DNA from 2 places in the Streptomyces sp. NPDC003036 genome. Region 1 is predicted to be linked to the other one. Evidence: riboswitches for the same ligand, from Rfam matches in the RefSeq annotation. Region 1 holds a riboswitch; the other holds the start of a gene.
What was found. A riboswitch is a leader RNA that binds a small molecule or an ion and turns the genes downstream of it on or off. The one in region 1 is predicted to bind glycine.
Positions count from the first base shown of each region.

Region 2: another riboswitch for glycine. It lies ahead of gcvT (glycine cleavage system aminomethyltransferase GcvT); the one in region 1 lies ahead of gcvP (aminomethyl-transferring glycine dehydrogenase).

Region 1 covers NZ_JBEXNO010000058.1:22,979-30,071, forward strand. The annotation lists gene gcvP (aminomethyl-transferring glycine dehydrogenase) at 1-2,580, opposite strand, end outside; glycine riboswitch at 2,760-2,859, opposite strand; gene ABZX67_RS30675 (PRC-barrel domain-containing protein) at 2,983-3,372, shown strand; gene ABZX67_RS30680 (DNA polymerase IV) at 3,388-4,812, opposite strand; gene ABZX67_RS30685 (MerR family transcriptional regulator) at 4,898-5,521, opposite strand; gene ABZX67_RS30690 (bifunctional nuclease family protein) at 5,810-6,283, opposite strand; gene ABZX67_RS30695 (MerR family transcriptional regulator) at 6,348-7,093, opposite strand, start outside.
Region 2 covers NZ_JBEXNO010000015.1:10,036-17,128, forward strand. The annotation lists gene ABZX67_RS13440 (enhanced serine sensitivity protein SseB C-terminal domain-containing protein) at 69-851, opposite strand; gene ABZX67_RS13445 (enhanced serine sensitivity protein SseB) at 885-1,619, opposite strand; gene ABZX67_RS13450 (AAA family ATPase) at 1,682-2,296, opposite strand; glycine riboswitch at 2,507-2,599, shown strand; gene gcvT (glycine cleavage system aminomethyltransferase GcvT) at 2,743-3,858, shown strand; gene gcvH (glycine cleavage system protein GcvH) at 3,944-4,321, shown strand; gene glyA (serine hydroxymethyltransferase) at 4,335-5,594, shown strand; gene ABZX67_RS13470 (L-serine ammonia-lyase) at 5,763-7,093, shown strand, end outside.

The DNA of each region.
Region 1 (7,093 bases):
CGGCTCGATCATCAGCGTGCCGGCCACCGGGAACGACATGGTCGGCGCGTGGAAGCCGTAGTCGATCAGGCGCTTGGCGATGTCGTCGACGCTGACGCCGGTCGCCTTCGAGATCGGGCGCAGGTCGACGATGCACTCGTGCGCGACCAGCCCGGCCGGGCCGGTGTACAGCACCGGGTAGTGCGGCTCCAGGCGCTTGGCGATGTAGTTGGCCGCCAGCACCGCCACCTGCGTGGCGCGCTTGAGACCCTCGCCGCCCATGAGCCGGACGTACGCCCACGAGATCGGCAGGATGCCGGCCGAGCCCCACGGGGCGGCCGAGATCGGGCCGACCCCGGTCTCCGGGCCGGCGCCCGGCTGGAGCGGGTGGTTCGGCAGGTACGGGGCGAGGTGGGCGCGGACGCCGACCGGGCCGACGCCCGGGCCGCCGCCGCCGTGCGGGATGCAGAAGGTCTTGTGCAGGTTGAGGTGCGAGACGTCGCCGCCGAACTCGCCCGGCTTCGCCAGCCCGACCAGCGCGTTGAGGTTGGCGCCGTCCACGTACACCTGGCCGCCCGCCTCGTGCACCTGGGCGCAGATGTCGGCGACGTGCTCCTCGAAGACGCCGTGCGTCGACGGGTAGGTGATCATCAGGACGGAGAGCTCGTCGCGGTACTGCTCGATCTTGGCGCGCAGGTCCTCGACGTCGATCTCGCCGTCGTCGGCGGTCTTGACGACCACGACCTTCATCCCGGCCATCACGGCGCTGGCGGCGTTGGTGCCGTGCGCGGACGACGGGATCAGGCAGACGGTGCGCTGCGTGTCGCCGTTGGCGCGGTGGTACGCGCGCACCGCGAGCAGACCGGCGAGCTCGCCCTGCGAACCGGCGTTGGGCTGGATCGACACCTTGTCGTAGCCGGTGACCTCGGCGAGGCGCTCCTCCAGCTCACGGATGAGGGTGAGGTAGCCCTGCGCCTGGTCGGCGGGCGCGAAGGGGTGCATCTGGCCGAACTCCGGCCAGGTCACCGGCTCCATCTCGGTGGTGGCGTTCAGCTTCATCGTGCAGGAGCCGAGCGGGATCATGCCCCGGTCCAGCGCGTAGTCGCGGTCGGCGAGCTTGCGCAGGTAGCGCAGCATCGCGGTCTCCGAGCGGTGCGCGTGGAAGACCGGGTGGGTCAGGTACGCGTCCGAACGCAAGCGCGCCTCGGGCAGCGCCTCCGCGGTCTCGGCGTCCAGCGCCTCGATGTCGCCGCGCACGCCGAAGGCCTCCCACACGGCGGCGAGCTGCGCGCGGCCGGTGGTCTCGTCGCAGGCGACCGAGACGTGGTCGGCGTCGACGAGGCGCAGGTTGACGCCGTTCTCGCGGGCGGCGGCGACGGCCTCGGCGGCCTTGCCCGGCACCCGGACGGTCACGGTGTCGAAGAAGCTGCCGTGGACGACCTCGACGCCGCCGGCGCGCAGCCCCTCGGCGAGGATCGCCGCGTACCGGTGCACGCGCTGCGCGATCTGCTTCAGCCCGTCGGGGCCGTGGTACACGGCGTACATGCCGGCCATGACGGCGAGCAGCACCTGCGCGGTGCAGATGTTGCTGGTGGCCTTCTCCCGGCGGATGTGCTGCTCGCGGGTCTGCAGCGCCAGGCGGTACGCCTTGTTGCCGTCGGCGTCGACGGAGACGCCGACGAGCCGGCCCGGCAGGGAGCGGGCGAAGGTGTCGCGCACGGCCATGTAGCCGGCGTGCGGACCGCCGAAGCCCATCGGCACGCCGAACCGCTGGGTGGTGCCGACGGCGATGTCGGCGCCCAGCTCGCCGGGCGAGGTGAGCAGCGTCAGCGCGAGGAGGTCGGCGGCGACGGTGACGACGGCGCCGAGCTCGTGGGCCCGGTCGATGACCGGCTTGATGTCCCGTACGGCGCCGGACGCGCCCGGGTACTGGATCAGCACGCCGAAGACGCCGCGCTCGGCGACCTCGGCCGGGATGCCCTCGCTGAGGTCGGCGACGACGACCTCGACGCCGGTCGGCTCCGCGCGGGTCTCGATGACGGCGATGGTCTGCGGCAGGGCGTCGGCGTCGATGAGGAAGACCCCGCCCTTGACCTTGCCGACGCGGCGGGCCAGCGCCATGGCCTCGGCGGCGGCGGTGCCCTCGTCGAGCAGCGAGGCGCCGGAGGTGGGCAGGCCGGTCAGGTCGGCGACCATGGTCTGGAAGTTGAGCAGCGCCTCCAGACGGCCCTGCGAGATCTCCGGCTGGTAGGGCGTGTACGCCGTGTACCAGGCCGGGTTCTCCATGACGTTGCGCAGGATGACCGGGGGCGTGAAGGTGCCGTAGTAGCCGAGCCCGATCATCGGGGCCAGCACCTGGTTGCGGTCGGCGAGCGAGCGCAGCTCGGCGAGGACCTCGGCCTCGGTGCGCGCCGCCGGCAGCCCGAGCGCCTCGGCGGTCTTGATCACATCCGGCACGGCGGCGGCGGTCAGCTCGTCGAGCGAGCCGTAGCCGACCTGCGCGAGCATCTTGGCGCGGGCCTCGGCGTCGGGGCCGATGTGCCGCTGCTCGAAGGGGATGCCCTGCTCAAGCTCGGAGAGCGGAGTACGGTTGGCGGTCATCTACGGAGGCCTCCTGGTCGTCACGACCTGCGAGGGGCACCATGGCGCGGGTGCCCGGACGGCCTCCCCCTCTGTCATCTCAACCTGAGAGCTTCACCGGGCGCCACTGGGGGCCGCCCGGCTTTCACCGTCGGTGAGAGCGGATGCCGTCCGACGCCCGCCCTGCTTTCCAGAGTGACCTCGTCCATGCGGTACCGGGTGCCTGAGAGATTCCGGGGAGGATTTGCTCCTTCGGCGCCTCCGAAAGGATTCTCCAGAGGACTCTCCCGCATGGGGTCAACAGCCGCCTGCCAGCCTACCAGCGAGGTCCAGGCCCGATCCCTCGAGTGGCCGACGTCACGGATGTGCACTTTCGTAGTGGTGTAGTGCAGTTGCGAGCGGTTGCGACCAGTTGGAGGGACCGTGCAGACCGATATCGATCCGCGGAGCCTGATCGGCCGCAAGGCCTACGACCGCAACGGCCACAAGATCGGCACCGTCGACGAGGTGTACCTGGACGACGCGACGGGCGTGCCCGAGTGGGCCGCCGTCCGCACCGGCCTCTTCGGCCGCGACGCCTTCGTCCCCCTGGCCCCCAGCGACCTCGCCGACGACGGTCTCCACGTCCCGTACGACCGCGCCCTGATCAAGGACGCCCCCGACTTCGGCGTCGGCCGCCACCTCTCCCCCGAGCAGGAGCTCCAGCTCTACCACCACTACGGCCTCGAGCTCCCGTCCCCTCCCCCACCCGACCCGGAGCCGGACCCGGACCCCGACTCCGGCCTCGGCGACCTCGCGGGCCGCGACGGCTGACGCGCCGCCCGCCTGTCAGGGCGACGGCGCCCGCTCCACCTGCTCCCGCGCGACCAGCGGCAGCGGGTCCGACGGCTCCAGGGCCGGGTCGTCGGTCCGGAAGGTCCGCACCCGGCCCGGCGGCGAGCCGGGCTCCTCGAACCGCACGGTCACGCGCCCCACCCCGCTGCCCTGCACCCACCCCGGCCCGTACTCGTCGTGCCGGACATCCTGCCCGGCCAGCCACCTGCGCTCCCCGCCGCCGTCGGCGTCCTCCGCGGCTCCCGTCCCAGCGGCCGCGCCCGCCACACCGGCCTCGCCGACCCCGGCAGCCGGCTCCTGCGGCTCCGGGACCGTGCCCCCCTGGGGCCCGGCCGGCGCCTCCGCCATCGCCGCCTGGGCGAACAGGTCCTCCTGGGTGTAGTCCGCGAGCCCCGTCACCCCCACCCCCAGGAGCCGCACGCCACCCGTGGTGTCCACCGACTCCAGCAGCCGGGCCGCCGCCTCCCGGACCACCGCGAGGTCGTCCGTCGGCCCGCGCAGGGTCTCGGATCTGGTCAGCGTCGAGAAGTCGTACCGGCGCACCTTCAGCACCACCGTCCGCCCCGACCGCCCGGCCCCGCGCAGCCGCCGCACGCACCGGTCGGCCAGGCGCTCCACCTCCAGGCGCACCCGCACGCGGTCGTGCAGGTCCACGTCGAAGGTGTCCTCCACGGAGACGGACTTGGCGTCCCGCTCGGCGACCACGGGCCGGTCGTCGTGCCCCAGGGCCATCCGGTACAGCGACGCCCCGTGGGCCCTGCCCAGCAGCCGTACGAGCTCGTCCTCGCCCGCCTCCGCCAGATCGGCCACGGTCGTCATCCCGGCCCGGCGCAGGTGCTCGCCGGTGGCGGGGCCGACTCCCGGCAGGATCCGCACCGACATCGGCCCGAGCAGCTCGCGCTCGGTCCCCGGCTCTATGAGCACCAGTCCGTCGGGCTTCGCCTGCTCCGACGCGATCTTCGCCAGCATCTTGGAGCCCGCGAGGCCGACGGAGCCCGTCAGTCCCGTAACCGCCCGGATGTCCGCGCGCAGGCGCTCCCCGGTCGCTCGTGCCGTCGCCGCGTCGTGAGCCGTGCCGCCCGCCTCCAGGTCGACGAACGCCTCGTCCAGGCTCAGCGGCTCCACCAGCGGCGACAGCCGCCGCAGCAGCTCCATGACCTGGTCGCTCACGGCCCGGTAGAGCGTGAAGCGCGGCACCAGATACGCGGCGTTCGGCGCCAGCCGCCGCGCCTGCGCCATCGGCATCGCCGAGTGCACCCCGAAGCGCCGCGCCTCGTACGACGCGGTGGCGACGACCCCGCGCGGCCCCAGGCCGCCCACCACCACGGGCTTTCCGCGCAGGCTCGGCTTCGCCGCCTGCTCGGCGGCGGCGAAGAAGGCATCCATGTCCAGATGCAGAATCGTCGGCGCGGCTCTCACATCACCGATGCTGCCTCACGCCACTGACAATCGCCCGCACGCACGTGCGATCCTGGACCGCCGCGCGGGTACTGCCGCGCGGCCGTCACACGGCCCTGTCGCGCCTGCGCCGTGCCAGCTCGTCGGCCGGATTGTGCCCGATGAGCGTCTCGCCGGTGTCGACGCGCTCCCCGTGCAGCTGCGAGAGCGCCGCCTCGACGTCCCGCCACACCACACCCACGGCGATCCCGAAGACACCCTGGCCGCCCTGGAGAAGATCGACGACCTCGTCCGGCGACGAGCACTCGTACACCGTGGCGCCGTCGCTCATCAGCGTCATGCGCTCCAGGTCCCGGAAGCCCCGGGCGCGCAGGTGCTGGACGGCGGTGCGGATGTTCTGCAACGCGACCCCGGTGTCCAGGAACCGCTTGACGATCTTGAGGACGACGACATCGCGGAAGCTGTAGAGCCGCTGCGTCCCCGACCCGTACGCGGGCCGCACGCTCGGCTCGACGAGCCCCGTACGGGCCCAGTAGTCGAGCTGCCGGTACGTGATGCCGGCCGCCGCGCAGGCGGTCGGCCCCCGGTACCCGATGACATCGGTTGCCGGATCCGCCGGCTCCTCCTGAACGACCCCGTGGACGGACGCGTTTCCGTGAAGCGGATACGGCCCGCTCTGCCCCAGACTTCGTCCGGGGATACCCCCAACCGCACCGTCGCCGCTGCTCATCACGCCGACCCTCCGTCCTTGACCTGCCATCTCGACGGTAGGCAGTCACCCGGGGTGCGTCAACGATCGCCACACTCGGCACGCCGAGTGATAATCACCCTGAGGGTGGTTTCCCGTGTCCCATTTCCGGGAACACATCACGGAATGCGCTGAAGGCGGCCCCTACGGCCCTCCTCGGGTACGACGCCGATCAATGCCCGATCGACGCTCGATCGACTCGGATCACCGAGACCGCTCGGCCGACGCCGCCGCGGGCTCACCGCGCCGACGCCACCGAAAGCGGCCGGGTCACTGGCTGTTGGTGCCGAAGTCCTCGGGCGAGATCTGGTCGAGGAACTCGCGGAACTTCTCCACCTCGTCCTCCTGCTCGTCCGGGATCGCGATCCCGGCGTCGTCCAGCACCCCGTCACTTCCGTAGATGGGCGTACCGGTCCGCAGGGCCAGCGCTATGGCGTCGGACGGCCTCGCGCTCACCTCGACACCGCTGGCGAAGACCAGCTCCGCGTAGAAGACCCCGTCCCGCAGGTCCGTGATCCGGACTTCGGTCAGCTCCTGACCCACGGCCTCCAGTACGTCCTTGAAGAGGTCATGGGTGAGCGGTCGCGCAGGGGCCATGCCCTGCTGGGCGAAGGCGATGGCCGTCGCCTCCCCGGGACCGATCCAGATGGGGAGGTACCGATCCCCTCCCACTTCACGCAGGAGCACGATCGGCTGGTTGGACGGCATTTCCACCCGGACACCGACAACATCGAGCTCGTTCACATTGCAACCCTAGGACGTGCTGGACCGGTTTGGGTAGTCGGGGCCGCTCCCGGCTCCTCGGAGGTCAGTGCAACCGGACACCGAGAGCCGTCTGCAGCAGCGCCGCGTGCAGCCGTACGGACAGAGCCGCGAGCTCCTTCGCGGTCGCCTCCGCATGGGCTCTGGTCTGCGGATTCCGGTGCCGGCGCAGCGGCGCGACGACCTGCTCGACCAGCCCGGCCTCCCGCTCGGCGGCGGCCTTCACGGCCCGCAGATGGCGCGGTTCCAGACCGAAACCGCCCAGCTCCGCGACGAGCTTGGCGATGGTCACCGCCTCGGCGTCGTACGCGCCGTCGGCCACGGGCGTGATCAGCCCGTACGCCTCCCACTCGGCGAGCTCGTCCTCGCCGACCCCGGCGGCCACGAGCAGCTCCGCACGGCCCACCCTGGCCGCCGTGGGCGCGTCCGCGTCCGTATCCCAGGGGTCGCCGTCCGGCGACTCCCGGCGCCCGCCGGACGCCGGGGCAGGCAGCCGCACCTGCTCCCCGCGCTCCAGGGCGTCGAGGTGCTCGCGGATCACCTTGAGCGGCAGGTAGTGGTCCCGCTGCATGCGCAGGATCCGCGCGAGCCGCTCCACATCCGCGGGACTGAACTTCCGGTATCCGGAAGCCGTCCGCTGCGGCTCGACGAGCCCCTCCGCCTCCAGGAACCGGATCTTGGAGATGGTCACTTCGGGAAACTCTTCCCGCAGCTGGGTGAGCACCGTACCGATGCTCACCAGCTGGTCGGCCGCCCCGGCGGTGCCGTGTCCGGCACCGCCCGTCGGTGGTC
Region 2 (7,093 bases), on a different contig from region 1:
AGGAAGCACCACGAAGCGGAAAGCCACCCACCGGGCGGCAAGCCCCCGCGCAGCGAAGCGCGTAGCGGTCAGGCGCCCGGCTGGGGGTAGCCGTAGCCGCCGCCGGGGACCATCGGGGCCGTCGCGTGCGCCTCGCGGTCGTAGAAGGGGCGCGCGTTGGCCCGCAGCCACAGGGTGATGGGGTCGTACTCGTCGGACATGGCGACCGTCGAGACGGGCAGCCCCTCCGGCACCGCCACGATCGACTCGCGCATCATCGCGCGGACCGCGTCGACGGAGGCCTGGCTCGTGTCGTACAGATCGAGTCCGATGGCGAGGTACGGCGAGCCGAGCGCGGGCTGGACCCAGACGCGGCGCAGGGAGCGGACCGCCGGGGTGCGGTGGGCGTTCTGCGTCAGCAGGGCGTAGAACTGCGGGATCTGGATGCCGGGTTCGGAGAGCTTCAGCGGCCCCGCGGGCATCCGGTCGAGGCCCGTGGCGATGCGGCGCAGGTCGGGCCAGGGGATGCCGACGCCGCCGCCGGGGGCGTGCGGGTTGAGCCAGATGCCCCAGCGGTCGGGGTAGAGCGCGCGGGCGATGTCGCGGCCGGTGATCACCTCGTGGGCGCGGTTCCAGCCGGAGACGGCGAGCTCCTGGGCGGAGGTGACGCAGGGCGCGTAGCCGAGGCCGTCGACCTCCATGTTGCCGTACTGGGCGTCGGGCGAGCCGGCCTGGCCGTGCCAGAGCAGCATCCAGACCGGAGCGTCGGCGAGGGCCGTGAGCAGCGCCTCGTACGCGTCGTAGCGTCCGGGCGTGACGTTGCTCAGCAGCTGCTCGATCGGCCCGGCCGCCGCGGTGCTCTGCGCGCTCACCCTGGGTCCCCCTCTTCGGTCCACCGCATTAGCTTAGGGCCGCTGGTAGAAGGGCCGTACCTTCTCCAGCATCCAGTCGCCCACCGGGTCCTGCGCGATGTCGAGCAGGACCAGGTTGACCGGCCACGGCACCTGGACGCGGCCGAGCGCCCGGCCGAGGGCGTCCATCGGTACGTTACGGTCGGCGCCCTCCCAGGAGGAGAGCTGGACGCCGACGAAGAGCGTCGGGGCGCCGCCCTCGATGGAGGCGAGGGCCCGGCGGGCGGTGAGGACGGTGCCGGTGGCCTCGAACTCGGCGGCCGCGGCGGAGAGGAAGTCGACCGGGTCCTCCTGCCAGTCGGGCTCGAACAGCCGCACCCGGGCGCCGCTCGCGGGCCCGTCCAGCGGGGTGCGGCCGACGCGGCACAGTTCGGCGACGGCGGGCGGCGGCAGGGGCGCGCCCACGGCGCCGCCGGGGTTGACGGCGATCCCGAGCTGCGGGGGCAGGCCGCGGGCGAACTCGACGGCGGGCGCGACGGTGTACGCCATGTGGGGGCCGACGCACCGCAGGAACTGCTGCTCGGAGCTGAAGACGGGGACGTACGCCTGGCCGTCCAGCTCCAGCGTGGGCAGGTCGAGGTCCGGACTGTCGGGGCCGCCGCCCTTGGGGAGGGGGATCCACAGGGGGCTGCGGCCCAGGACCTCGACGAGCCGGGCGCCGGCCGCGGGGTTGCCGAGGGAGGCGGCGAGCACCTCTTCGAGCTCATTGACCGGCCATGCGGTGTCCACTGGTGTCCCCTCGTCCTTCCCACCCGTGCGGCGCGTCTTTCAGGGCACCCTAACCGCCCCGTTCAGCCGAACGTGATACGGGTCAGCGCCGTCGCCGCCGGCCGGTCGAGCAGCACGGCGGACGCGCAGCCGCCCGGCAGCACGCCCTGCTCGGCGTCCCGCACCAGCCGCCCCACCGCCCTGCGGTGCCGCGCGAAGGCGTATCCGGAGACGCCCCGCCCCCGCTCGCGCTGGCCCGCGCGGGCCGCCTGGGGGGTGACGTCCAGCAGTATCAGGTGCAGGGCGCGCCCGCGCCGCCGGGCCTCGCGGGCCAGCCAGCGCCGGACCCAGGCCTGGGTGCCGCAGTCGTGGACGACGACGCTCGCGCCCGAGCGCATGGCGCGCCGGAGCCCGGCGTAGTGGGCGATGCGGACGAGGGGGCGGTAGACCGCGTACGGCAGGAAGGGCGGCATCCGGCGCTCCCACCGCTCGCGGGCGTCCTGGGAGTCGATGCCGCGCCCGTCGGCGGCGCGGGCGATCAGGGTGGACTTGCCGCTGCCGGGCAGGCCGGAGACGACCACGAGGTCGCCGGCGGCGAAGCCCAGCTCGCGCGGGCAGCGCCCGGCGCGGTCACGCAGGTCGCGCAGCACGGGCGCGGGCGCGCGGCTGGGCGCGGGCACGGCGACCGCGCCGGTCATGGCACCGCTCACCGCACCGGTGGCCGCGCTCGGACCTGTCCGCTGCAACGTCATCGCGTACTCCCCCTGCTCGGGCTCGGCCTTCCCCGACCCTTGCCCAAGAAGTGTAAAGAATGGGTAATAAGGCACAAGCGATTTGCCGAGGAGACCACGCGTGCAATGATGTGCGCGCCACCGCACGCAGGTGCGTACAACCGCATACCGGCCGCTTGAATCCGCGCGGGAGAGTCCCGGGTCCCGCCCGGGCGCCGAAGGAGCAAGTTCCTCCCTTGAATCTCTCAGGCCCCGTACCGCGCGGATGAGGCAGATCTGAAAAGCGGGCCGCCGCGGCGGCTCCACCCAAGGTGCAAGCCGAGGGCCGTCCCCGTACGGTCACGGTGAACCTCTCAGGTTCCGATGACAGATGGGGAGGACCGTCTTCGAGCCATGCCCTGGGAGCCACATCCATGAGCACTGCCCCACGCCTCACCGCCCTCGATGCCGTGCATCGGGCGCTCGGCGCGACCATGACCGACTTCGCCGGCTGGGACATGCCGCTGCGGTACGGCAGCGAGCGCGACGAGCACAACGCCGTCCGCGCGAAGGCCGGTCTCTTCGACCTGTCCCACATGGGCGAGATCACCGTGACGGGCCCGCAGGCCGCCGCCCTCCTCGACTACGCGCTCGTCGGCAACATCGGCGGCGTCGGCGTGGGCCGCGCCCGCTACACCATGATCTGCCAGGAGGACGGCGGGATCCTCGACGACCTGATCGTGTACCGGCTCCAGGAGCAGGAGTACATGGTCGTCGCCAACGCCTCGAACGCCCAGGTCGTGCTGGACGCCCTCACCGAGCGGGCCGCCGGCTTCGACGCCGTCGTACGCGACGACCGGGACGCGTACGCCCTGATCGCGATCCAGGGCCCGGAGTCCCCGGGCATCCTGAAGTCGCTCACCGACGCGGACCTGGACGGGCTGAAGTACTACGCGGGCCTGCCGGGCACCGTCGCGGGAGTGCCCGCGCTGATCGCCCGCACCGGCTACACGGGCGAGGACGGCTTCGAGCTGTTCGTGGAGCCGCAGCACGCGGAGAAGCTGTGGCAGGCGCTGACGGAGGCCGGCGCCCCGGCCGGCCTGATCCCCTGCGGCCTGTCCTGCCGCGACACGCTGCGCCTGGAGGCGGGCATGCCGCTGTACGGGCACGAGCTCACGACGGCCCTCACCCCCTTCGACGCGGGTCTCGGCCGGGTGGTCAAGTTCGAGAAGGAGGGCGACTTCGTGGGCCGGGAGGCACTGGAGGCGGCCGCCGAGCGGGCGCAGATCGCCCCGCCCCGCAAGCTCGTCGGCCTGGTCGCCGAGGGGCGCCGGGTCCCGCGCGCCGGGATGCAGGTGGTCGCCGAGGGCAAGGTCGTCGGCGAGGTCACCTCGGGCGCGCCGTCGCCGACGCTGGGCAAGCCGATCGCCATGGCGTACGTGGACGCCGCGCACGCCGCGCCGGGGACGGCGGGGGTCGGTGTCGACATCCGCGGTACCCATGAGCCGTACGAGGTCGTGGCGCTCCCCTTCTACAAGCGCCAGAAGTGACCCGAGCGCCAGAAGTGATCTCGGGCGCCTTCCGGACCAGTCCCCCGTTCACCAGCACTCCCCCGCGTACAGGAGAATTCCAGTCATGAGCAACCCCCAGCAGCTGCGCTACAGCAAGGAGCACGAGTGGCTGTCGGCCGCCGAGGACGGCGTGTCGACGGTCGGCATCACGGAGCACGCGGCGAACGCGCTCGGCGACGTGGTGTACGTCCAGCTCCCGGCGGTCGGCGACACCGTGACCGCGGGCGAGACCTGCGGTGAGCTGGAGTCGACCAAGTCCGTCAGCGACCTGTACTCCCCGGTCACCGGCGAGGTCGTCGAGGCGAACCAGGACGTCGTGGACGACCCCTCGCTGGTGAACACCGCACCGTTCGAGGGCGGCTGGCTCTTCAAGGTACGCGTCGCGGAGGAGCCGAAGGACCTGCTCTCCGCCGACGAGTACACCGAGTTCTCCGGCGAGTAAGGACCCCTTCCCGATGTCGCTTCTCAACACCCCTCTCCACGAGCTGGACCCGGACGTCGCCGCCGCCGTCGACGCCGAGCTCCACCGCCAGCAGTCCACCCTGGAAATGATCGCCTCGGAGAACTTCGCTCCGGTCGCGGTCATGGAGGCCCAGGGCTCGGTCCTCACCAACAAGTACGCCGAGGGCTACCCCGGCCGCCGCTACTACGGCGGCTGTGAGCACGTCGACGTGGTCGAGCAGATCGCCATCGACCGCATCAAGGCGCTCTTCGGCGCCGAGCACGCCAATGTGCAGCCGCACTCCGGCGCCCAGGCGAACGCCGCGGCGATGTTCGCGCTGCTCAAGCCGGGCGACACGATCATGGGTCTGAACCTCGCGCACGGTGGGCACCTGACCCACGGCATGAAGATCAACTTCTCCGGCAAGCTCTACAACGTGGTCGCGTACCACGTCGACGACGCGACCGGCCAGGTCGACATGGCCGAGGTCGAGCGCCTCGCCAAGGAGCACAAGCCGAAGCTGATCGTGGCCGGCTGGTCGGCCTACCCGCGCCAGCTGGACTTCGCCGCCTTCCGCCGCGTCGCCGACCAGGTCGGCGCGTACCTGATGGTCGACATGGCGCACTTCGCGGGCCTGGTCGCGGCCGGTCTGCACCCCTCGCCGGTGCCGCACGCCCACGTGGTCACGACGACGACGCACAAGACGCTGGGCGGCCCGCGCGGTGGCGTGATCCTGTCGACGGCCGAGCTCGCCAAGAAGATCAACTCCGCGGTCTTCCCGGGCCAGCAGGGCGGTCCGCTGGAGCACGTGATCGCCGCCAAGGCCGTGGCGTTCAAGGTCGCCGCGAGCGAGGAGTTCAAGGAGCGCCAGCAGCGCACCCTGGACGGCGCCCGCATCCTGGCCGAGCGCCTGGTCCAGCCGGACGTCACCGAGCACGGCGTCTCCGTCCTGACCGGTGGTACGGACGTGCACCTGGTCCTGGTCGACCTGCGCAACAGCGAGCTGGACGGCCAGCAGGCCGAGGACCGGCTTCACGAGGTCGGCATCACGGTCAACCGCAACGCCATCCCGAACGACCCGCGGCCCCCGATGGTCACCTCGGGCCTGCGGATCGGCACCCCGGCCCTGGCCACCCGCGGCTTCCAGGCCGAGGACTTCCGCGAGGTCGCCGACATCATCGCCGAGACGCTGAAGCCGGACTACGACGCGGCGGCGCTCAAGGCCCGGGTCATCGCCCTCGCCGAGAAGCACCCGCTTTACCCCGGTCTGTAAACTCTTCACGCGTTACGTAACGTACGCAACAGACTGAACTGCGGGGCACCGCGCACACTGAACAGTGAGTGCGGTGCCCCGTCTCTTGCCCCCGCTCACCGTCCCACCCCTGCGTTGTCCCTGCACCACCCCGGCAGACAGCGTCGTCTTCCCACCAAGGAGTCCCCCGTGGCCATCTCGGTCTTCGACCTGTTCTCGATCGGCATCGGCCCGTCCAGCTCCCACACGGTCGGCCCCATGCGCGCCGCCCGGATGTTCGCCCGCCGGCTGAAGAACGAGGGCCTGCTCGCCCACACCGCCTCGATACGCGCCGAGCTGTACGGCTCGCTGGGCGCCACCGGCCACGGGCACGGCACCCCCAAGGCGGTCCTGCTGGGCCTGGAGGGCAACTCGCCGCGCACGGTCGACGTCGAGACCGCCGACGAGCAGGTGGAGCGGATCAAGAGCGGGGGGCGCATCAGCCTGCTCGGCGTCCACGAGATCGCCTTCGACTTCGACGCCGACCTGATCCTGCACCGCCGCAAGGCGCTGCCGTACCACGCCAACGGCATGACCCTGTGGGCGTACGACGCCGAGGGCGCGACGCTGCTGGAGAAGACGTACTACTCGGTGGGCGGCGGCTTCGTCGTCGACGAGGACGCGGTGGCGGGCGAGAACCCGATCGTTCCCGACGACACCGTGCTGAAGTACCCCTTCCGCACCGGTGACGAGCTGCTCCGCCTGACCCGCGAGACCGGCCTGTCGATCTCCGCGCTGATGCTGGAGAACGAGAAGGCCTGGCGTACCGAGGACGAGATCCGCGAGGGCCTGCTGGAGATCTGGCGGGTCATGCAGGCGTGCGTGGACCGCGGCATGTCCCGCGAGGGCATCCTGCCGGGCGGCCTGAAGGTGCGCCGCCGCGCCGCGAACACCGCGCGCAAGCTGCGCTCCGAGGGTGACGCGCAGGCGCTCTCCATGGAGTGGATCACGCTGTACGCGATGGCGGTGAACGAGGAGAACGCCGCGGGCGGCCGCGTCGTCACCGCCCCCACGAACGGCGCCGCCGGCATCATCCCGGCGGTCCTGCACTACTACATGAACTTCGTGCCGGGAGCCGACGAGGACGGCGTGGTGCGCTTCCTGCTGGCCGCGGGCGCGATCGGCATGCTCTTCAAGGAGAACGCCTCCATCTCCGGCGCCGAGGTCGGCTGCCAGGGCGAGGTCGGCTCGGCCTGCTCGATGGCGGCCGGGGCGCTCGCCGAGGTGCTGGGCGGCAGCCCGGAGCAGGTGGAGAACGCCGCCGAGATCGGCATGGAGCACAACCTGGGCCTGACCTGCGACCCGGTCGGCGGCCTGGTCCAGATCCCGTGCATCGAGCGCAACGGCATGGCGGCCGTGAAGGCCGTCACGGCGGCGCGGATGGCGATGCGCGGCGACGGCAGCCACAAGGTCTCCCTCGACAAGGTCATCAAGACCATGAAGGAGACGGGCGCCGACATGTCGGTCAAGTACAAGGAGAC